DNA from 4 places in the Streptomyces sp. EDA2-14 genome. Region 3 is predicted to be linked to each of the others. Evidence: riboswitches for the same ligand, from Rfam matches in the RefSeq annotation. Region 3 holds a riboswitch; each other region holds the start of a gene.
What was found. Region 3 has a riboswitch for cobalamin ahead of ACY34M_RS28945 ((2Fe-2S) ferredoxin domain-containing protein). Riboswitches for the same ligand answer to the same signal wherever they lie in the genome.
Positions count from the first base shown of each region.

Region 1: another riboswitch for cobalamin. It lies ahead of ACY34M_RS05895 (cobalamin biosynthesis protein); the one in region 3 lies ahead of ACY34M_RS28945 ((2Fe-2S) ferredoxin domain-containing protein).
Region 2: another riboswitch for cobalamin. It lies ahead of ACY34M_RS03305 (prenyltransferase/squalene oxidase repeat-containing protein); the one in region 3 lies ahead of ACY34M_RS28945 ((2Fe-2S) ferredoxin domain-containing protein).
Region 4: another riboswitch for cobalamin. It lies ahead of ACY34M_RS37680 (ABC transporter substrate-binding protein); the one in region 3 lies ahead of ACY34M_RS28945 ((2Fe-2S) ferredoxin domain-containing protein).

Region 1 covers NZ_JBUEGE010000001.1:1,306,882-1,312,332, forward strand. The annotation lists gene ACY34M_RS05890 (cobyric acid synthase) at 35-1,543, opposite strand; gene ACY34M_RS05895 (cobalamin biosynthesis protein) at 1,540-2,502, opposite strand; cobalamin riboswitch at 2,489-2,683, opposite strand; gene ACY34M_RS05900 (hypothetical protein) at 2,769-2,990, opposite strand; gene ACY34M_RS05905 (anion permease) at 3,006-4,280, opposite strand; gene ACY34M_RS05910 (lysozyme) at 4,485-5,234, opposite strand; gene ACY34M_RS05915 (class II aldolase/adducin family protein) at 5,434-5,451, shown strand, end outside.
Region 2 covers NZ_JBUEGE010000001.1:750,769-756,219, reverse strand. The annotation lists gene ACY34M_RS03325 (aldehyde dehydrogenase) at 1-332, opposite strand, end outside; gene ACY34M_RS03320 (MBL fold metallo-hydrolase) at 605-1,681, shown strand; gene ACY34M_RS03315 (hypothetical protein) at 1,850-2,095, shown strand; gene ACY34M_RS03310 (flotillin family protein) at 2,110-3,276, shown strand; adenosylcobalamin-variant (AdoCbl-variant) riboswitch at 3,386-3,461, shown strand; gene ACY34M_RS03305 (prenyltransferase/squalene oxidase repeat-containing protein) at 3,566-4,786, shown strand; gene ACY34M_RS03300 (SCO2322 family protein) at 4,783-5,451, shown strand.
Region 3 covers NZ_JBUEGE010000014.1:206,687-212,137, forward strand. The annotation lists gene metE (5-methyltetrahydropteroyltriglutamate--homocysteine S-methyltransferase) at 1-2,103, opposite strand, end outside; cobalamin riboswitch at 2,266-2,491, opposite strand; cobalamin riboswitch at 2,597-2,719, shown strand; gene ACY34M_RS28945 ((2Fe-2S) ferredoxin domain-containing protein) at 2,781-3,167, shown strand; gene ACY34M_RS28950 ((2Fe-2S)-binding protein) at 3,197-3,871, shown strand; gene ACY34M_RS28955 (cation-translocating P-type ATPase) at 3,932-5,451, shown strand, end outside.
Region 4 covers NZ_JBUEGE010000025.1:102,215-107,665, forward strand. The annotation lists gene ACY34M_RS37670 (prephenate dehydratase) at 1-461, shown strand, start outside; gene ACY34M_RS37675 (class I SAM-dependent methyltransferase) at 584-1,399, shown strand; cobalamin riboswitch at 1,558-1,771, shown strand; gene ACY34M_RS37680 (ABC transporter substrate-binding protein) at 1,860-3,365, shown strand; gene ACY34M_RS37685 (ABC transporter permease) at 3,370-4,317, shown strand; gene ACY34M_RS37690 (ABC transporter permease) at 4,317-5,141, shown strand; gene ACY34M_RS37695 (ABC transporter ATP-binding protein) at 5,138-5,451, shown strand, end outside.

The sequences.
Region 1 (5,451 bases), on a different contig from region 3:
CGGGACGGGAAGGGGCGGAGGGGGCGACTTCCCATCACGGCGCCCCGGGCGGCACGAACGGCAACCCGCCCGGTGCACCCCCCTCGATCAACCGCCAGAGCGCATCCGTATCGGCGTGCCGCTCGACCAGATCCCCGAGCCGGTCGAGCTGCTCCTCCCGAAGCGCCTCGAACGACGTGTCCGGCGCGGGCACGAACCGCCGCCCGGCCGCCTCGGAGACTGCCCGCAGGAACGCCCGCCGGAACCCGTCCGACTCCAGCGACCCGTGCCAGTGCGTGCCCCACACGGACCCGACCCGGCATCCGTCCAGGAAGGTCTCGCCGCCCAGCACCTCGGCGACACCGTGATGGATCTCGTATCCCTCGACGTACTCCCCGAGCGCCTCGCCGACGGGCCGCGCGAGTGTCTTGTCGGCCTCGAACCGGACGCGTACGGGCAGCAGTCCGAGCCCGTCGACCGTGCCGGCCCGCGACTCGATCTCGTCCTCGATGGCCTCGCCGAGCAGCTGGAACCCGCCGCAGATGCCGAGCACGGGCCGCCCTTCGGCCGCCCGCCGCCGCAAAGCCTCCGCGAGCCCGCGCTCGCGCAACCACTCGAGCGCCCGCACCGTGCCGCGCGTGCCCGGCACCACGACCAGATCCGCGTCCACGAGCTCCTCGGCCCGGTCCACGAACCGCACGACGACACCGGGTTCGGCGGCCAGCGCGTCCACATCGGTGAAGTTCGACATCAGCGGGACCGCGCACACGGCGACCCGTAGCACGTCCTCGCCCACGGGCGGCGCGACGACGGACTCCCGTACGGCGCCCCGCAGGGACACCCGCAGGCCGTCCTCCTCGTCGATGCCGAGGCCGTGCTGGAACGGCAGCACACCGTAGGTCGACCGCCCGGTGAGGGACTTGAGCATGTCGAGCCCCGGTTCGAGGAGGCTCACATCGCCGCGGAACTTGTTCACCAGGTACCCGGCCAGCAGCTCCTGGTCCTCCGGCGCGAGCAGCGCCGTCGTCCCGAAGAACGACGCGAAGACACCGCCGCGGTCGATGTCGCCGACGACGAGCACCGGCAGCCGCGCGGCCCGCGCGAGCCCCATGTTCACGATGTCGGTGCGCCGCAGATTGATCTCGGCGGGCGACCCCGCGCCCTCGCAGATCACCGCGTCATGGGTGGCCCGCAGCTCCTCCAGGCACCCGACCACAGTGTCGAGCAGCGCCGCCTGGCGTCCGCCGTGGTAGCCGCGCGCGCTCAACTCGCCCACGGGCTTGCCCATGAGGACGACCTGGCTGCTGCGGTCGCTGCCCGGCTTGAGCAGTACGGGGTTCATGAGCGCGCTCGGCTCGGCCCGCGCGGCCTGCGCCTGCATCGCCTGCGCCCGCCCGATCTCGGCGCCTTCCCTGGTCACGAACGAGTTCAGGGACATGTTCTGGCCCTTGAACGGGGCGACCTTCACGCCCTGGCGCACCAGCCACCGGCAGATACCGGCGGTGACGACGCTCTTCCCGGCGTCGGAGGTCGTCCCGGCGACGAGCAGCCCGCCGCCCGTCATCGCCGACCCCGCGCTCGTATCAGTCGCGCACCCACACAGACTCCCAACGCCAACAGAGATACCCGCCGTGACAGCCGCACGGCCCGATCCACATCACGCACCTCGACGGCCCGCCCCGGCGCGTTGAGCACAGGGCGGTGCTCGACCCGGCCGCCGTACGCCAGGGTCCCGCCGAGCCGTACCCCGAGCGCTCCCGCGAAGGAGGCCTCGACGACACCGGCGTTGGGACTCGGATGCCGCCCGGCGTCCGCCCGCCACGCGTCCAGTGCCTGCCGGGGCCTGCCACCGGCGAGGACGGCGAGAGCACCCGTCAGCCGGGCGCCCGGCCAGCCGGCCACGTCGTCGAGGCGGGCCGAGGCCCAGCCGAACCGCCGGTACTTCGCGGACTTGTGCCCGACCATCGCGTCGAGCGTGTTCACGGCGCGGAAGGCGACCAGGCCCGGTACTCCGCCGAGCGCGCCCCACACGAGCGCGCCCACGACGGCGTCGGAGGTGTTCTCGGCGACGGACTCGACGACACCCCGCGCGATCCCGTCCGCGTCGAGCCCCTGCGGGTCACGGCCGCAAAGCCGGGGCAGCAACTCCCGCGCGAGCTCCACGTCCCCGGCCTCCAGGGCGGACCCCACACCGCGCGCCTCGCGGCCCAGCGAGGTGCCGCCGACGACGGCCCAGGTGGCGGCGGCCGTCAGTGCGACGGAGGCGGCGGGGGAGCGGCGTACGAGACGGGACGCGGCGGCGGCGAGGGCGGCGGCGCCACCGGCACACACGGCGGTGTGCAGGGCGCCCGCGCCACGGTGGTCACGCCACAGACCGCGCTCGACGGCCGCGGCGGCGCGTCCGAAACCGGCGACGGGGTGCCCACGGCGCGGATCGCCAAGAAGAAGGTCGGCGAAGATTCCGACGACGGCACCGCACGCATACACGCGCTCGTGCCGCCAGACGCCGCGCGGGGCGAACATGGCGGTAAGTGTCCTCACTCAGGGTGTCCACGCCCTGGTTCGACGAGACCGGCAGCGAGAGTTCCTGGCTGGCCCCTTTGGAGAAGGGGGCTCACAGTGGCGGGACCGCGCCGGATTTGCACCGGCTTCCTCAGACTGCTGCCGTATATGGCGGGGGAAGTCCACCATGCTGCGAGTTGGCACGTCAACTTGCTGGTGAGACGTACGAAGGCGGGGTGCGGGACGCCGAACGCCCCGCACCCCGCCTTCGTGTGCGCTGTGCCGTGTCAGGCCACGATGAGATAGATCCCGTAGGCCACGGCCGCCGCGCACAGCGCGAAGCAGACGTAGGCCCCGGAGGTCGCGACCGCCGCCGAGCCTCCCTCGCGCGCCGCCGACTCCCGCTTGGAGAGGCCGACGATGCCGAGGGTGAACAGGCCGACGAGGGCCACGGTGACCACGAGAGAGACACCGAAGACGGAGCCGAGGGCCGCCCAGTCGATCTTCATTCCGGTCCTGCTTCCTTACAGCGTGGCGCCGGCGGGGCGCGCGGGGTCGTTCACCGCACCGGCCTTCGGCTGGGCGGGGATCTTCGCCTCGGACTCGGCCGATTCGACCGTGCCCACGGGCGGCGGGGTGACCGAGGCGATCGCGGTCGTCACGACGCCCGGCGCGTCCTGCGCGGGGGCGGAGTGCGGCTCGTCCGCGGTGACGTTGGTGTGGTCGATGGAGTTGCGGCGCGACAGCTTCCAGATGATCCCGGAGCCGATCACGAGCAGCGCGGCGGTGAGGGCGACGCCCCACGGGCCCTGCTTGGTCAGGAACTCGGAGCCCGCGCCCACCAGACCCGCGGCCGGCAGGGTCAGACCCCACGCCACGAACATCCGGGTGGCGGTGGACCAGCGGACCACACCGCCCTTGCGGCCGAGGCCCGCTCCCATCACGCCGCCGGAGCAGACCTGCGTCGTGGAGAGGGAGAAGCCGAGGTGCGAGGAGGCGAGGATCGCGGTCGCCGCACTGGTCTGCGCGGCGAAGCCCTGCTGCGGGGCGAGCTCGGTGAGGCCCTTGCCCATGGTGCGGATGATGCGCCAGCCGCCCAGGTAGGTGCCGAGCGCGATGGCGATACCGGCCGAGACGATGACCCACATCGGCGGGTCGGCGTCCGGCGCGATGACACCGCCGGTGATCAGGGCGAGGGTGATGATGCCCATCGTCTTCTGCGCGTCGTTCGTGCCGTGCGCGAGGGAGACGAGGCCCGCGGAGGCGATCTGCCCGGCGCGGTAGCCCTTGGCGGTCGCCTTCTCGTCCGTCTTCCTGCTGATGCGGTACGTGAGGCGGGTGGCCAGCATCGAGGCGATGCCGGCGACGAGCGGTGCGGCCACCGCGGGCAGCAGCACCTTGGTGACGACGGTGCCGCCGTTGACCGAGGACCAGCCCATCGACATGACCGCGGCGCCGATGAGGCCACCGAACAGTGCGTGCGAGGAACTGGACGGCAGGCCGAGCAGCCAGGTCAGCAGATTCCAGAGGATGGCGCCGACCAGCGCCGCGAAGATGACCTCTGTCTTGAGGCCGTCCTCGTTGACGATGCCGCCGGAGATGGTCTTGGCGACCTCTACGGAGAGGAACGCGCCGACGAGGTTGAGCACGGCGGACATGGCCACCGCCGTCTTCGGCTTGAGAGCGCCTGTCGAGATGGTCGTCGCCATCGCGTTGGCGGTGTCGTGGAAACCGTTGGTGAAATCAAAGACCAGCGCGGTAACGATCACGATCGCAAGGAGCAGCGTGATGTGTTCCATTTACCCAGGCTTCGGTTGGACGTCAGTGGCACGCTGAACGTAAGCAGCCCGAGTGAACGGAAGATGAACTGGGACGGGCGCCGCGGTGACCCGAACCGGAGGGCCTTCGCTCCGCTTGCCGCACGGTGGTCCCGCCGGTTCCGGATCGCGGTGGCGTCGGCCCCGGAACCACGGGCTCCGGGGACCTTCGGCCAGGGCTTTCGACTAGCCGTTCGCGAACCGCCTGAGCTGGGCCATCGAGCCGTTGAAGAGATTCTGATCACCCGGCAGCCGGCCGCGCTCGTCGTACTGCCAGAACGTCCAGTAGCCCCAGCCCGCCGGTAGTGCGCCAGCGCGCTCGTCGTACCGGGCGAGCCACAACGCGTGGTTGGCGGCGAAGGCCCCGCTGTTGCCGGTGCACTTCTTCCACCATCGCGCGTTGGTGTAGATGACCGGACGGCGCCCGGTGCTGCGCACGATCTCGTCGCTGAACGACTTGATCCACGACACCAGTGTGGACTTCCGCATCCCGTAGCAGGGGTGCTTGCCCTTGCCGTACGGGTTGTACTCGATGTCGAGCGCGGGCGGCAGCGTCCAGCCGTCGCTCCGCCACGCCCCGCCGTTGCGGACGAAGTACGAGGCCTGCGCCCTGCCCGAGGACTTCTGCGGCAGCGCGAAGTGGTACGCGCCGCGGATGATGCCCGCGTTCCGGGCGCCGTCGTACTGCCGGGAGAAGTAGGGGTTGCGGTAGTTCGTCGACTCGGTCGCCTTCACGTAGACGAACCGGGCGCCCTTGTTCTTCGCCTTCTGCCAGTTCACGTTCTTCTGATGCGACGAGACGTCGTGCCCGCGCGGTTTCCCCGCGCCCTGGGCCGGCAGCTCCGCCAGCACGGTGGCGCCGATGGTCAGGGCGGCGACGGACGTGATGGCGGCGACGCGGGAGCGACGCGAGGACACGGAATGGCTGCGAACCATGAATACCCCCCGAAAGTGACGTGCGAGACATATCCCCAGGGATCTCCCAGAGAGTAGCGAGAGATCGTTAGTTACCCGGTCAAGGTCAGCCAAACAACATCAGAGAGTGATCAATGCCCATATGGGGGATCCCGGAGGATTGGGCTCCGTACTAATCTGCTGCGGCTTCCGCGCCCGACCGGCTGGCAGGATGCGCGCCATGACACACCTTCAGGAA
Region 2 (5,451 bases), on a different contig from region 3:
GCGAGCGCCTGCACCATGACGCCGGAGGTGTACGGGGTGCCGTTCTCGCTGCTGATGACGCGGGCGATCTCCTCGTGCCGGACCGCGAACGCGTCCTTGATCCTCGTGATGATCTCGATGCGCTCGTCGAGGCTCATCCGCGGCCAGGGGCCGTCCTCGAAGGCGCGGCGGGCGACGGCCACGGCCCGGTCGACATCGGCGGGCGCGGCGTGCGGCACCCGGCCGAAGACCTCGCCGGTGTGCGGCGAGACGACCTCGATGACGTCCTTGCCGAGCGGGTCGGTCAACTCCCCGCCGATGAACAGCTGTCCGTATTCCAAGAGCTCGGTCATGGCTGACATCCTCACGTCACGACAGTCGACGATGCCTCACGTCCGGTTCCAGCTCCCGACACGAACCGCGCGAGCTCGGTCATGGCTGGCATCCTCACGCACGACATTTCTGACGGTGTTTCAGAACTGATACCAGTTCTAGTTGCGATCCGGAAGGGTGGTGCAGGGACCGTGCATACGGTTCGCCGGGGCGACCAATGAAACAAGTTCTACAAGTTCCCGTACAGTGGCCGCAGTTCGGCTGGTTCGGCTGGTTCGGCGGAGGGAACCCGATGGCAGAGGCGTCAGACGCGGCGGAGGCCGCGCAGGTGACCGACCACGGCGGGGGTGTGCACAGCATCCGCGTGCCGATCCCCGACAACCCGCTCGGCTATACCCTCGTCCACCTCGTCGACACCGACGCGGGCCCCGTCCTCGTCGACACGGGCTGGGACGACCCGACCTCCTGGGACGCGCTGGCCACGGGCCTGACCGCCTGCGGCACGAGCGTCGAGGAGCTGACCGGCGTCCTCATCACGCACCACCACCCGGACCACCACGGACTGTCGGCGAAGGTGCGGGAGGCGTCCGGGGCCTGGATCGCGATGCACGAGGCCGACGCGGCGGTGGTGCGGCGCACGCGGGAGAACAAGCCGGAGCGCTGGTACCGCTACATGGTGGCGAAGCTGACGGCGGCCGGTGCGCCCGACGAACACCTCGCCCCGCTGATCGCGGCCCGCGACTCCGGGAAGCCGCGCGAACTGCCGGGCTTCGCGCCGGCGTTGCCGGACCGCACCATCACCCCCGGCGACCTCCTCGACCTGCCGGGCCGCAGGCTGCGCGCGATCTGGACGCCGGGCCACACCCCCGGCCACGTCTGCCTGCACCTGGAGGAGGAGCACCCGTCGGGCCGTGCGGGCAACGGCCGGCTGTTCTCCGGCGATCACGTACTCCCCGGCATCACCCCGCACATCGGCCTGTACGAGGACCCCGACGACGCCACCGTGACGGACCCGCTCGGCGACTACCTGGACTCGCTGGAGCGCGTGGGCCGACTCGACCCGGCGGAGGTCCTCCCGGCACACCAGCACCCGTTCACCGACGCCCCCGCCCGCGTAAGGGAGTTGCTGGTCCACCACGAGGAACGTCTCACCGGCCTGCTGACCCTCCTCTCCTCCCCCCTCACCCCGTGGCAGCTCGCCGAGCGCATGGAGTGGAACCGCCCGTGGTCCCAAATCCCCTACGGCTCCCGCACGATCGCCGTATCGGAGGCAGAGGCCCACCTGCGACGCCTCCAGAAGACAGGCAGAGTCGAACAGGTCCCGGGAACCGACCCCGTGACCTACCGATCAAGCCCCGCCGGCGATTGAGGCGCGGGGTCCGGGGCAGCGCCCCGCGACCGCAACACCGGTACCGCGAAACGGGTCCCACCCCTCCGGAGGATCTTTGCCGCGCCCTGATGGAAGAGCCGCCCCCACGGGCGTATCTTCAGCCCCCAAGGGCTCGCACGAGCTGGAACGACAAGGGGGCGCCCGCCGATGACGCCGGACGAGGCAGTGGTCGGCCGAACGGGGAAGCTGGTCGTCGGCACGCGTGGGGCCGAGGGTCCGGGTGAAGTGCTGGTGCAGATCAGGGGCGGTACCGAGACGTTCATCGCGTACTCGGACGAGCCCCTGGAGCGGGGCGCCACCGTGCTCGTGATCGAATCCCGCGGAAGCCGCCAGGTCGCGGTCATGGCCTGGACCGATCCTCTCCTCTCCGGTGGCGAGGGCGGTGCCCGCTAAGGAGACGTACAGGCATGTTCGGATATCGCGTTCCCGCGCCCGACGAGGCGATGCTGATCTCGGGTGGCAGGCGGGGACTTGGGGGAGCGCCGTTCCGCGTGGTCACCGGGCACGGGAAGTTCGTGCTTCCCGTGCTCCGCAAGACCCGCTTCCTGTCGCTGGCGATGATGGAGTCGGAGGTCGTCGAGAAGTGCGTGACCCGGCAGGGCATCGCCCTGACCGTGCGCGCCGTCATCGCCTTCAAGGTCGGCAACGACCACGAGTCGATCGTCAACGCCGGGCAGCGGTTCCTGTCCGACCAGGAGCAGATGTCGGTCCTGACCGGCCGGATCTTCGCCGGTCACCTGCGCTCGATCATCGGCTCGATGACGGTGGAGGAGATCGTCACGGAGCGCCAGAAGCTCGCGACCGAGGTCCTGGACACCTCGAAGTCGGAGATGGCGAAGATCGGCCTGCACGTCGACTCGCTCCAGATCCAGTCCATCGACGACGGCAACACCGGCTACATCGAGGCCATGTCCCGCCCGCACAAGGCGGCCATCCAGCGGCAGGCGCAGATCGCGCAGGCCCAGGCCACGCAGGCCGCGGCGGAGGCCGAGCAGGCGGCGGCCCGCAAGCAGGCCGAGTACGCGCGGCAGACCGCGGTCGTGCAGGCCGAGTACAACGCCGAGGTCGACCGGGCCAAGGCGCAGGCCGACCAGGCGGGCCCGCTCGCGCTCGCCCACGCCCAGCAGGAGGTCCTGGAGGCACAGACGGAACTCGCGCTGAAGCAGGCCGAGTTGCGGGAGAAGCAGCTGGTCGCCGAGGTCGTGAAGCCGGCGCAGGCCGACGCGGAGCGCATCCGCGTACTGGCCCTCGCCGAGGCCGAGCGGATGAAGATCCAGGCGGAGGCGGCGGCGTCCTACGACCGGGTCGCCCTCGACCGCATGCTCATCGACCAGCTCCCGCAGATCGTGAAGGAGGCCTCGGCGGGCCTGTCCGGAGCGAACGTCAACGTCCTGAACGGAGCGGACGGCCTCGGCGAGATCGCGGCGGGTCTGGTGGGCCAGGGACTGACGATCCTGGACTCGGTACGGAAGAACCTCTCCGGTGAGGGGGCGGACGAGGTTGGCTCGGCGATGGAGCGCTACGTGGGCGCTCCGCGCGGGGGCAGGGACGACGGTCCGGTGGACGTCCGCTGAACGTCACGGGGCTCCGCCCCGGACCCCGCTGCTCAATCGCCGCAGGGGCTTGAAACATCCAGCCCCGAGGGCGCGACCGCGCTGCCGGGTACAGTAAAGAGGTCGTCAGTACGTACGTACGAGGGGAAGCCGGTGCAAATCCGGCGCTGACCCGCAACCGTCACAGCCGGAATGCCTCGTACGTACCTGCTCGGCTCAGCACCGTCGAGGAATACGGAGCAGGAGCCGCCCGGTACCCCCGTGTGCCGCGCCGCCCCGCTCCCCGCAGGGAGAGGCAACCCGCGCCACCATGAACATTCGCCGCAGCGCCGCGCTCGTCGCCGCGACCGTCGCGATCGGCGCCATGGGCGCGCAGGCCGCGACCGCGGACACGTCCTCCCCTTCGCCGAAGGTGGTCGTGCCCTCGGGCCTCTACGGCAAGGGCGACCCCACGTACGACGGAGTCTGGCGGCAGTCGCTCGCGCTCGTCGCGCAGGACACCGTGGGCGTGAAGCCCGCGGCCAAGGCCGTCGACTGGCTGGCCGGCCAGCAGTGCGAGAACGGCGGCTTCGCCGCCTTCCGCGCCGAACCGACCAAGGCCTGCGACAGCAAGACCAAGATCGACAGCAACGCCACCGGGGCGGCCGTACAGGCCCTCGCCGCGGTCGGCGGCCGTGACGGCGAGGTCGCCAAGGGCGTCGACTGGCTGAAGAAGAGCCAGAACGCCGACGGCGGCTGGGGCTACAGCCCCGGCATGGACAGCGACGCCAACTCCACGTCGGTCGCCATCGGCGCGCTCGCCGCGGCCGGCGAGAAGCCCGCCGACGTGAAGTCGGGCAAGGGCAAGACCGGCACCGACGCCCTCGCCTCGCTCGCCCTCCCCTGCGCCAAGGGCAAGGACGGCGGCGCGCTCGCCTACCAGCCCGACAAGAAGGGCGAGCTCGCCGCGAACGCCGACGCCACCGCCGCGGGCGTGCTCGGCGCCCTCGGCACCGGCTTCGCTCCGGACAAGGGCAAGGCCCCGGACACGTACACCTGCGAGGACGGCAAGAGCGCGGAGGACGTCGCGCACAACGGCGCCGTCTACCTCCAGAACCAGATCAACACCCGCCTCTACCTGAAGTCCCAGCTGGCCGGTGCCACGGACCAGCCCGACTACGGCAACACCGCCGACGCGGTCACCGCCGTCGCCGCGGCCGAGGGCATCAAGGCCACCAAGGACTCGTACGCCTGGCTGGAGAAGAACGCGAAGGGCTGGGCGTCGCAGACCGGCCCCGCCGCCTACGCCGAGCTGATCTTCGCCGCGCACGCCACCGGCAACGACCCGCGCGACTTCGGCGGCACGGACCTGGTGAGCGCCCTCAACAAGACGGGCCCGGAGCCCGCGTCCGCGAAGTCGTCCGGGTCGGACTCGGACGAGAAGAAGGACGACGGCGGTGGCGGCGCCAACTGGTGGATCATCGGCGTGATGTTCATCGCCGCCGTCGGCGCCGGTTTCCTGCTCAGCGGCCGCAAGAAGCAGCAGCCGTGACCGCGCGCAGGTCGGCCGGGCTCGGCGGGCTCGTCCTCGGGCTGCTCGCCGCGCTGCTCGCCACGACCGTCGCCCCGGCGCAGGCCGCCGGGTACCGGTACTGGTCGTTCTGGGAGCGGGACGGCGACCGGAAGGCGTGGACGTACGCGACGGCGGGCCCCTCGCAGACCAAGCCGGAGGACGGGGACGTCCAGGGCTTCCGGTTCGCGGTGAGCGAGGACTCCAAGGACGCGAAGCAGCCGCGCGGCGCCGCGTCGTTCGACACGATCTGCTCCGGCACGTCCGCCGAGGACGGCAAGAAGCGGATCGCGCTGGTCGTCGACGCCGGCACGGCGGCCGACGCCCCGTCCGGCGAGACCCCGCCGAAGCCGCGCACCGCGTGCGCCCAGGTCGCCGAGGGCGCGACGAGCGCCGACGCGCTCGCCGCCGTCGCGAAGCCGCTGCGCTACGACAGCAGCGCGATGCTGTGCGCGATCTCCGGATACCCGAAGGCGGGCTGCGGCGAGCAGGTGTCGTCGTCGAAGACCCCGGACAAGGCGTCCGAGAAGCCCGCGGCGAAGGACTCCGGGGACTCCGGTCCCTCGGTGGGTCTCATCGCGGGCATCGCCGTGGTCGTCGTGCTCGGCGTCGCGGCGGGTGTGCAGGCCCGGCGCCGCCGCGGCTGA
Region 3 (5,451 bases):
CGCCTCGCGCGGGTAGCCGTGCTCGGCGAGCTCGTGCGCGACCTGCATGTGGGAGCGGGCGGCCTCCAGGCTGATGACATCGGCGTCGAGGTCGTCGATGGCCCGGATGATGTCACCGAACTCCGCGTAGCACATGTGTGTATGGATCTGGGTGTCCGGACGCACGCCCGAGGTGGTCAGGCGGAACGCCTCGGTGGCCCAGTCGAGATAGGCGGCACGGTCAAGGGCGCGCAGCGGCAGTGTCTCGCGCAGCGCGGGCTCGTCGACCTGGATGACCGACGTGCCGCTCGCCTCCAGGTCGGCGACCTCGTCGCGCAGGGCGAGGGCGACCTGCCGTGCGGTGTCGCCGAGCGGCTGGTCGTCGCGGACGAAGGACCAGGCGAGCATGGTGACGGGCCCGGTGAGCATGCCCTTGACGGGACGGTCGGAGAGCGATTGGGCGTACGACGTCCAGCGCACCGTCATCGGTTCGGAACGGGAGATGTCGCCCGCGAGGACCGGCGGGCGGACGTAGCGCGTGCCGTACGACTGCACCCAGCCGTGCCGCGTGGCCAGGTAGCCGGTGAGCTGCTCGGCGAAGTACTGCACCATGTCGCCGCGTTCGGGCTCGCCGTGCACGAGGACGTCGATCCCCGCCTTCTCCTGGAAGGAGACGACCTCGCGGATCTCGCTCCTGACACGGTCCTCGTAGCCCGCGGTGTCGAGGCGCCCGGCGCGCAGTTCGGCGCGGGCGGTGCGCAGTTCAGTGGTCTGCGGGAACGACCCGATGGTGGTGGTCGGCAGCAGCGGCAGGCCGAGGAGCGCGCGCTGGGCGGCGGCCCGTTCGTCGTACGGCTGCGAGCGGCGGGTGTCGGAGTCGGTGACGGCGGCGGCGCGGGCACGGACGGCCGGGTCCCTGGTGATCGGCGAGGTGGCGCGGGAGCTCAGTGCGGCCCGGTTTCCCGCGAGTTCGGCCGTGATGGTGTCGATGCCGCCGGCCAGCCCCCTGGCGAGGGTGACCACTTCGTCGGTCTTCTGGCGGGCGAAGGCGAGCCAGCGCAGGATCTGCGGCTCGATGTCCCGCTCCAGGGACGCGTCGAGCGGGACGTGGAGCAGCGAGCAGGAAGGCGCGACGTCGACCCGGTCGGCGAGGCCGAGCAGGGTGCCGAGCGTGACGAGGGACCTCTCCAGGTCGTTGACCCAGACGTTGCGGCCGTCCACCACACCGGCGACCAGCCGCTTCCCGGGCAGCCCGCCGACCGCGGCGAGCGCGTCCAGGTTGGCGGCGGCCGGGCCGGTGAAGTCGAGGGCGAGGCCGTCGACCGGGGCCTTGGCCAGCACCGGCAGCGCGTCACCGAGTCGGTCGAAGTACGTGCCGACCAGGAGCTTCGGACGGTCGGTGAGGGCGCCGAGGTCGCGGTAGGCGCGGGCGGCGGCGTTCAACTCGGCCGGGGTGCGGTCCTGGACCAGGGCCGGCTCGTCGAGTTGCACCCACCGGGCCCCGGCCGCCCGCAGATCGGCGAGCACCTCCCCGTACACCGGCAGCAGCCGGTCGAGCAGGGTCAACGGGTCGAAGTCGGCCGCGACACCGGGCGCGGGCTTGGCGAGCAGCAGATACGTGACGGGTCCGACCAGCACAGGACGGGCGGCCAGACCGAGCGCGACGGCCTCCCGCAGCTCCGCGACCTGCTTGGCGGAGTCGGCGGCGAACACCGTGTCCGGACCCAACTCCGGCACCAGATAGTGGTAGTTGGTGTCGAACCACTTGGTCATCTCCAGCGGTGCGACGTCCTGCGTGCCACGCGCCATGGCGAAGTAGCCGTCCAGCGCGTCGGCGTCGACCTGGGCGCGGTGTCGCCGCGGGACGGCGCCGACCATGACGGTGGTGTCGAGGACGTGGTCGTAGTACGAGAAGTCGCCGGTGGGGACTTCGCCGATGCCGGCGTCGGCGAGCTCGCGCCAGTTGGCGCGGCGCAGGTCGGCGGCCGTGGAACGGAGATCGTCGGCGGTGCGGCGGCCCTTCCAGTACCCCTCGATCGCCTTCTTGAGTTCGCGGTCGCGTCCCTGGCGGGGGTAGCCGTACACGGTGGCCCGTGCTGCCGCCGCCGCGGTGTTGGTGGTCACGGAGTTCTCCTTCGAGACGTATCCCTGAGATCCCGCAGACCCGTGCGGCGCGAAGGAGTGGCACGACCGGCGGTCACGACCCGGCACGCGATGGCGCGGTCGTCCGCTCGGTGTGCACGCCGACCCGCCCACGAGGTCACCGGGATGTCCGTGCACGTGTCGTCCGCGCACGGGCAGATGGCAGGTCTTCGGACTCGTGGGCGCGTCCCGTACAGGTACGGAACTTCTACTGGCCGTCGCTTCCCGGGTCCCCTGTCGCGGGGCCCAGTGCGTATGACGGCGGTCGTTCCCACTCACCGCTGCGGGGCAGTCCCGGATTCCCACCGGGTTCCCTCTTGCGACGCATCCCGCCTGGCGGACGGGGCGAACCAGCTGCGTGCGCAACCCTACGGCCCCGCGCTCACGCCTGGCCACAGGGGGCCACAACTCGGCTGCGGCCCAAGGGCCGTGGCACACATGGCAGGATGGCCGAGGACATGGGCGACGGCGGCCCGAGGAAACCGGTGCGAATCCGGTGCGGTACCGCCACTGTGATCGGCGAGCGGATCCCGACGCGCCACTGCCCCGCAAGGGTGGGAAGGCCGGGACGAGCACGGACCCGAGAGCCAGGAGACTCACGCTGTCGCCCCCTCGAAGCGATCCGGGGCGGAACTCCCCGGCAAGAGGAGGGACGCGGCATGCCTGAACGGCTCGCGGACGAAGTGAGCACGGCGGCGGACCGCGCGGTCGCGTGCAGGGTGGTCGTGTGCCGTGACTGCTGCTGCGGCACCGTCAAGGTCGCCGGCGATCACGCGGCGCAGAAGGCGCGGCTCCGGGAGGTCGCGCCGGTGCGGATCTCCGAGTGCCTGGACGTGTGCGAGCAGGCCAACGTCGTCGTGGTGCAGCCCTCCGCCGCCGGTCGGGCGGCCGGCGCACGACCGGTGTGGCTCGGCCTGGTCAACGACTCCGACGCCACCGAGGACATCGCGCGGTGGGTGAGCGCCGGAGGGCCGGGAGTCGCGCCCCGGCCCGAGATCCTCGACCTGTACCTCATCGACCGGCCGCGCCGCGCCACGGCATCGTGAGCGCCCAAGTGTCCGGAGAGCCGGAAGAGGTGTCTACGGAGGAAGTGGCCGAGGTGCTGCGGGATGTGGCGCGGATCGGCGGTTTCTTCGCCCTTGATGTGGGCCGGGCGCCGGGCGAGCACGCTGCCGCCGACACCGATGGGCCCAGTCACGCGGGGTTCGCCGCCCGGGCCCGGACGGTCAACGAGCGCTACGCATCCCCCGAGGCCCGGATCGGTGTCTCGATCGCCCATCTGGGACTCGCGGCCCGGCTCTGGTCACCCGTCCTGGCCTGCGCCCTCGTGCACGGAATCGTGCCGACGATGCGCACCGTGGAGTGGGCGGGCGACGGCTCGGCCCTCCGCCTGGCCGAGCCGCGGGGGCTACGTGTCCCGGGGCTGCCCGCGCTCGCCGACGCCGTGCACGGGCAGGTCGAGGGAGCCCTCGAACGGATCGAGGACGGTCTCACCGTGAAGACGGCGCCGCGCCTGCTGGCGGGCAACTCCGCGTCGGCCCTTGTCGGTTCGGCGGCGCAACTGCTCAGGTCACGGCCGGGCCTGCGGACGGCGGTCACGGACCTGACGCAGACCCTGCTCGACACGGGCCGGCTGCGCGGCACCGGCCGCATCACCGGCCCGGAGCTGACGTTCCGGCGCCGCAGCTGCTGCCTGTACTACCGGGCGCCGGGCGGCGGGAAGTGCGGGGACTGCTGCTTGGTGCGATGACCGGCCGCGGGGGAGTACGGACAACGCGACAGCGCACCTGTCCCATTGTTCACTGGGACCATGTCCAGCAGCGCGGCCACGAGTCATCCGGACCCCGCAGGCGAGGATGCGGCGGTGCCGTGGTCCCTGCCGGTGCCGGCGGTGCTGGAGCGGTACGACACCTCCGCCGACGGACTCACCCGGGTGGAGGCAGCGCGGCGGCTCGCCGACAGCGGGCCCAACCGCCTCGCGCCACCCGCCCCGACCCCGCTGTGGCGGCGGATCCTCGCCCAGTTCCAGGACGTCCTGATCTACGTCCTGCTCGGCTCCGCCGTGCTGAAGGCGCTGCTCGGCGACTGGGTGGACTTCTCCGTCATCCTCGCCGTCGCCGTGATCAACGCCGTGATCGGCCTGGTGCAGGAGGGCCGGGCGGAGAAGGCGCTGAACGGGATCCGGTCGATGCTCTCCGTCATGGCGCACGCCCGGCGCGACGGGGCGTGGGTCGAGGCGGACGCGGAGGAGCTCGTGCCGGGGGACGTGGTGCGGCTGCGGTCGGGCGACCGGGTCCCCGCCGACCTGCGGCTCCTGGAGTCCACCGGGCTGCGCGCCGACGAGGCCGCCCTGACCGGCGAGTCGCTGCCGGCCGCCAAGCACGTGGATCCGGTGGACGCGGACGCGGGCGTGGGGGACCGCACCCCGATGCTGTTCTCCGGCACGCTGATCTCGGCGGGCACCGGCACCGGCGTCGTCGTCGCCACCGGCGCGGACACCGAGATCGGCCGTATCCAGACGATGATCGACCAGGTGGACTCGCTGGAGACACCGCTCTCCCGGACCCTCGCGTCCTTCGGGAAGCGGCTCGCGCTCCTGATCCTCGTCGCCGCCGTCGTCATGATCGTGATCGGCGCCCTGCACGATTTCAGCACGTCGGAGCTGCTGTCGGCGGCCATCGGCTTCGCCGTCGCCGCCGTCCCCGAGGGGCTCCCCGCCCTGGTGACCATCACGCTCGCGCTCGGCGTGCAGCAGATGGCGAGGCGCCGGGCCATCACCCGCAAGCTGCCCGCGGTCGAGACCCTCGGCTCGGTCACCACGATCTGCTCCGACAAGACCGGCACCCTCACCACCAACGAGATGACCGCCCGGCTCGTGCGCACCCGCGCCCACACCTACGACGTCAGCGGCCTCGGCTACGCCCCGGAGGGCGAGGTCACCCTGGACGGCGCCCCGGCCGCGCTCGCCGACCACGCGGATCTGCGCTCGCTGGTCGAAGTGATGGCCGAGTGCAACGACGCCCGTGTCGTCCGCGGCGACAGCGGCCGCTGGGAACTCGTCGGCGAGCCCACCGAGGGGGCGCTGCGCACCCTCGGCATGACCGCCGGTTACGACACCGGCGCGAACCGGCGGCGCGCGGTGCTCCCGTTCGAGTCCGAGACCAAGTACATGGCGGTCCTCGACGAGACCCCCGACGGCTCGCGGCACATCCTCCTCAAGGGCGCCCCGGACCGGGTGCTCGCCCGCTGCACCACCCAGACGGCGGCGGACGGCTCCGCCGAACCGCTGGACGCCGCGTTCTGGGAGGACCGGATCGACGAGATCGGCGA
Region 4 (5,451 bases), on a different contig from region 3:
GGTCCGCCCGCGAGGTGGCGGAGCTGAACGACCCCCGGCACGCGGCGCTCGCCCCGCCGGCCGCGGCCGGGCACTACGGTCTCGACGTGTTGCAGGAGGGCGTCGAGGACAACCCGGACAACACCACGCGGTTCGTCATCCTGTCCCGTGACGCCGATTTCGCCCCCGTGTCCGGCGGGCCGACCATGACGAGCCTGTTCTTCGCCGTACGGAACATCCCGAGCGCCCTGTACAAAGCGCTCGGCGGCTTCGCCAGCAGCGGGGTGAACCTCACCAAGATCGAGAGCTATCAGATGGGCGCGGGCCTCAACCCGAGCTGCTTCTACGTCGAGATCGAGGGCCACCCCGACGAACCACGTATGGCCCTCGCGCTCCAGGAACTGCGCTTCTTCTCGTCCGAGGTGCGCGTCCTCGGCGTGTACCCGGCACATCCGCACCGGCTGGGGGAGCGGAACGTGTGAGGTGGCGGGCCGTGGTGGGTGCGGGTTTCCGATCTCCGGCCCCCGTTGATCACTCATGGGTTGGCGTCGGCACGGCGGGATTGTCGGTGCGGCGGACGCCGCTCCGGGGGAGGGGACGAGCGGTGCAGACGGCGTTCGACGAGTCCGAGCGGCGGACGTGGGCGGGGCGCGCCGATGCCTATGCCGCGAGTTTCGCCAAGCTCTGCGCATATCCGGTGCCCGGACTCCTCGACGCTGCCGGGGTGCGGGTCGGGGCGGGCGTGCGGGTTCTCGACGTGGGGACGGGCACGGGCACCGCTGCCGCGCTCGCCTGTGGGCGGGGAGCGAAGGTGACGGCGGTGGATGCCGAACCCGGCATGGTCGCGCGGGCCGCGCCGGCGGCTCCCGACGCCGACGTACGGCTCGCCGCGCTGCCCCATCTCCCCTTCGCGGACGACGAGTTCGACGCCGTGATCGGGAACTTCGTCCTCAACCACGTCGGGCAACCTCGGGAAGCCCTGACGGAGCTGCGCCGGGTGACGCGTCCCGGCGGGCGGACAGCCGTCACCATCTGGGGAGTTCCCGCCGCCTCCGGGCAGACGCTCCTGGGGCGAGCCGTCGAGGCGGCAGGCGTCACCCGCCCCGCACACCTGCCGGGTCTCGCCCCCGGGGACGACTTCCTGCGTACGGAACAAGGCTTCGCAGCGTTGCTCGGCGAGGCGGGTCTGAAGGACGTCGTCAGTGACACCGTGACCTGGGACCACCGGACGACGCCCGAGGAATGGTGGAGCGGACCGGCCGCCGGAGTGGCGACGATCGGCCAGATCGTGACGAGCCAGCCCTCGGCGGTCATCGACGAGATCAGGCACCACTTCGATTCACTGTGCGCGGAGTTCACCGACCCGGACGGCGCACTGGTCCTGCCTCATGCGGCCCTGATTGCACACGGGCGGGCCTGACCCTCATGACGAATTGGACTTCGGTCCGGCCTCCGTGGAGGACCTGAACAGCCTGGTCCGGAAGGCAGCGACCGGCGCATGACGCCCATCGTGCAGGGGGGGCGATCTGGTACGCGGCGGGAGAGGTGTTCTGCCGCCACCGGAAGACGGCCGTCGTGTGACGCCCACCGGGTACAGGTGTCTCTTGCCACGTGCGCCACAATGGGCGCACGAGGCGACGGGGGCCAGGAAGCCGGTGTGAATCCGGCGCGGTCCCGCCACTGTGACCGGGAAGCGATCCTCCCGCACGCCACTGCCCGCGCGAGCGGACGGGAAGGCGGAGGCGAGCGGCGATCCGGGAGCCAGGAGACTGACCCGTCGTCGGTCCAACAGCAGGGGCGAGGACACCCCGGAGAGGATCGATGTGACGACGCATGTCCGGACGCAACCGGAGCGGCGATCGCAACCTGGCAGGCGTGGCGTGCTGGCAGGAGGGGGCGCCCTGGCACTGGCCGGCACCGGTCTGCTCAGCGGCTGCGGCGGTGACACGAAGGACGGCGGAGGCGGCGACCGGTTCCGCGCGGCGTTCACCTCCGGCGGATCCGGGGAGACGCTGGACCCGCACGTCGCCCCGAACTTCGTCGACCAGGCGCGCGCCAAGGCCCTGTACGACACCCTCGGCACGTACGCGGACGACATGTCGGTCCGCAAGCGGCTCGCGGAGTCCTGGGAGAGCGACGCGTCCGGCACGCGGTGGCGCGTCCGTCTGCGCGCGGCACAGTTCCACGACGGAAAGCCGGTCACGGCCAAGGACGTTCTCTACAGCTACCGTCGCGCCGCCGACCCCAAGACCGGCTCGCCCTCGCAGGTGCTGCTCTCCGCGATCGACTTCACCGCCAGCAAGGCCGACGGCGCGCGCGATGTCGTGCTGGTCCTGAAGGCACCGAACTTCGAGTTCCCCACCGTCTTCGCGGGCCCCGGTACCGAGATCGTCCCCGACGGGACGACCGACTTCCGCAAGCCGGTCGGCTCCGGGCCCTTCACCTACGTCTCGTTCACGCCCGGCGGCACTGCCCGCTACCGGCGCTGGGCGGACCACTGGGACGGCGCCCCGCACATCGCCGAGCTGGAGATCGTCCCCGCGAACGAGGAGTCGGCGCGGCTCAACGCCCTGCTGTCCGGGCAGGTGCACTACGGGGCCGACATGGCCGGAGCCTCCGTGGAGCGGTTGAAGAAGGACGGCTCCACGCGACTGCTGACCGCGAAGCGCGCGACCGCGCAGCAACTGCTCCTGCGCACGGGACGCAAGCCGTTCGACGACTCCCGCCTGATACGCGCCGTGCAACTGGGCATCGACCGCGAGGCGTTGGTCCGGATCGCGCTCGCCGGGCACGGTGAGACCGGCAACGACCTGTTCGGGCTCGGCCTGCGCGGCTACCCGGACGACCTCAAGCCCCGCGAGCGCGATGTCGACGAGGCCCGCAGGCTCGTCAAGGAGGCGGGCGCCCACGGGCTGCGCGTCACCGTGGAGACCAGCTCCGTCGACGCCGCCTGGGAACCGGCCGTCGAGCTGATGGCACGGCAACTGCGCGAAGTGGGCCTGAAGGTGTCCGCCAACACCCGCGCCTCCAGTACCTACTTCAGCGAGATCAGGACCAAGGGGGTGGCCGCCTTCAACACGACCTCCACCCTGCCCGTCTCCGACTTCCTGCAGCAGCGGGTGCGCGGCGGGGCCGCCCGCAACCAGACCCAGTACGCCTCGAAGAAGTTCGACACCCTCCTGGACCGGGCCCGCACCACCCGCGACGAACAGGAGCGGCTGCACCTGCTCGCGCGCGCCCAGAAGATCGCCCGCGAGGAGTCAGGACTTCTGGTGTGGGCGTTCTCCGACGCCAACGACGCCATCGCCCGCACGGTGAGCGGCCTGCGCGCCGCGCCACCGAACTCGCACGACTGGGCCCGCTTCGACCGCGTCCGCGTCGGCTGACGGCGTGCGCGCCTACATCGCCCGACGCTGCCTGCTCGCCCTCGTGCAGTGCCTGGTGGTGCTCGTCGCCGTGTTCGCCGTCGGTACGCTGCTGCCCGGCGACACGGCGGACGTGCTCCGCGGTGAACTCGGCACCCCCGAACAAGTCACGGCGCTGCGCGAGCAGTTGGGTCTCGACGAACCGGCCTGGACCCGCTTCGGACACTGGCTCGGGCACCTGCTCACCGGCGAGCCGGGGCAGTCCCTCACCACCGGACTCCCGGTCGGCGACGACATCGGCCGCCGTGTCGGTGTGACGCTCCTGATCGGCCTCCCGGCGCTGGTCCTCGTCACCGTGCTCGCCCCGCTCGTCGGCACGGTGTCGGGCCTGCGCGAGGGCAGCCGCGTGGACCGCGCCCTGAACGCGGCGGCGGTTGTGCTGCACGCGGTACCGGAGTTCGTGCTCGGGCTGCTGCTGGTCGCCTCGCTGTCATTGTGGGCAGGCCTGCTGCCCGCCACCGCCGTCGGCATGGACACGGGCGCACTGCTCGCGCAGCCCGCCGCCCTGGTGCTGCCGGTCGTCGTACTGACGGCACGTCACGTGTGCGATCTGGCACGGCAGATACGCGTCGGGGTCGCGGCGGAGCGGCACGGCGCGGTCGCCGAACACCTGCGGCTCCTCGGCGTACGCGAGCGGACCGTGGTGCTGCGACACGTACTGCCGGGAGCGCTCGGCCCGGCGGCGCAGCAGTACGCCCGCTGCGTGGAAGGGCTCCTCGGCGGCGCCGTACTGGTGGAGGCCGTGTTCGGATTCAGCGGCCTCGGCAACGGTTTCGTCGAGGCGGTCCAGAACCGTGACCTGCCCCAAGTGCAGACGTACGCGCTGCTGTTCGCCGGTACGGCCGTGATCGTGAATCTGCTGGGCGACCTGGTCGCACACCGCCTCGCTCCCCGCCGCGAGGTGACGGCGTGATGGCGACCGTCACCGGGACCGGGACGCCGGTCGGGCGCCGACCGTGGATCGCCCTGATCGCGTTGGGCGTTCCCGTACTGCTCGCCCTGCTCGGCCCGTTGGTGGCCGGGTCCGAGGCGCCCCGGCCGGGCGCGCTGCCGTCGCAGGCTCCCGGCGCGGGGCATCCGCTGGGCACGGACGTGCTGGGCCGCGACGTGCTCGCGCTCGTGCTGCGCGGCGGCGCGTCGGTGGTGGGCAGCGCCCTGGCCGCACTCGTGGTGGGGACGGTGCTCGGGGTTCCGCTGGGCCTGCTCGCGGCGGGCCCAAGTCGCCTCGTCGACGAGACGGTGATGCGCACCCTGGACCTGCTCCTCGCCTTCCCCGGCCTGCTGGTGCTGATGACACTGGCGGCGACCGGCCACCGCCACTGGTTGTGGCTGATGACCGTCGCCGGGGTGCTCCAAGTCCCCGCCGTTGCACGCCTGGTACGAGGTGCGGCCCTCGCCCCCGGCTCCCGTACGGTCGTCGAGGCCCTGCGGATGCAGGGGCACGGCTGGACGTACATCCATCTGCGCCATCTGGCGCGGGAGTTGGCGGCGCCGCTGGCCACCGACGCGGGCGGCCGGTTCCCGGTCGTGCTGTACCTGCTGGCGTCCGCCAACTTCCTCGGCCTCGGACTGCCCGCCTCCTCGCCGGACTGGGCGGTCCTCATCGAGCGCAACAGCGCCGCCCTGTTCACCCAGCCCGCCGCCGTGCTCGTGCCCGCGGGGCTGCTCACGCTGCTGTGCGTCGGGGGCAACCTGCTCGTCGACCGGACGCTCGCGCGCCGCAGGAGGACCACGTGACCGGGCCCGTCGCCCCACCGCTGCTGGACGTCCCGTCGGTGTCGGCGCACGCTGAGGGGGCTCCGCTCCTCGAAGGGGTGGGACTGACCGTACGGGCGGGCACCGTGGTCGCGGTCGTCGGCCCCTCCGGAAGCGGCAAGACCACACTGGGCCTGGCCGCGCTCGGCGCCTCGCGCGGCTCCGTGCGTCTGAGCGGACGCGTACGGCTTGAGGGCGAGGAACTGCTGGCGCTCGACCCGGCGGGACGCCGCTCGGCGCGGGCGGGCCGCGTCGCCCATCTGCCCCAGCACCCCGAATCCGTACTCGACCC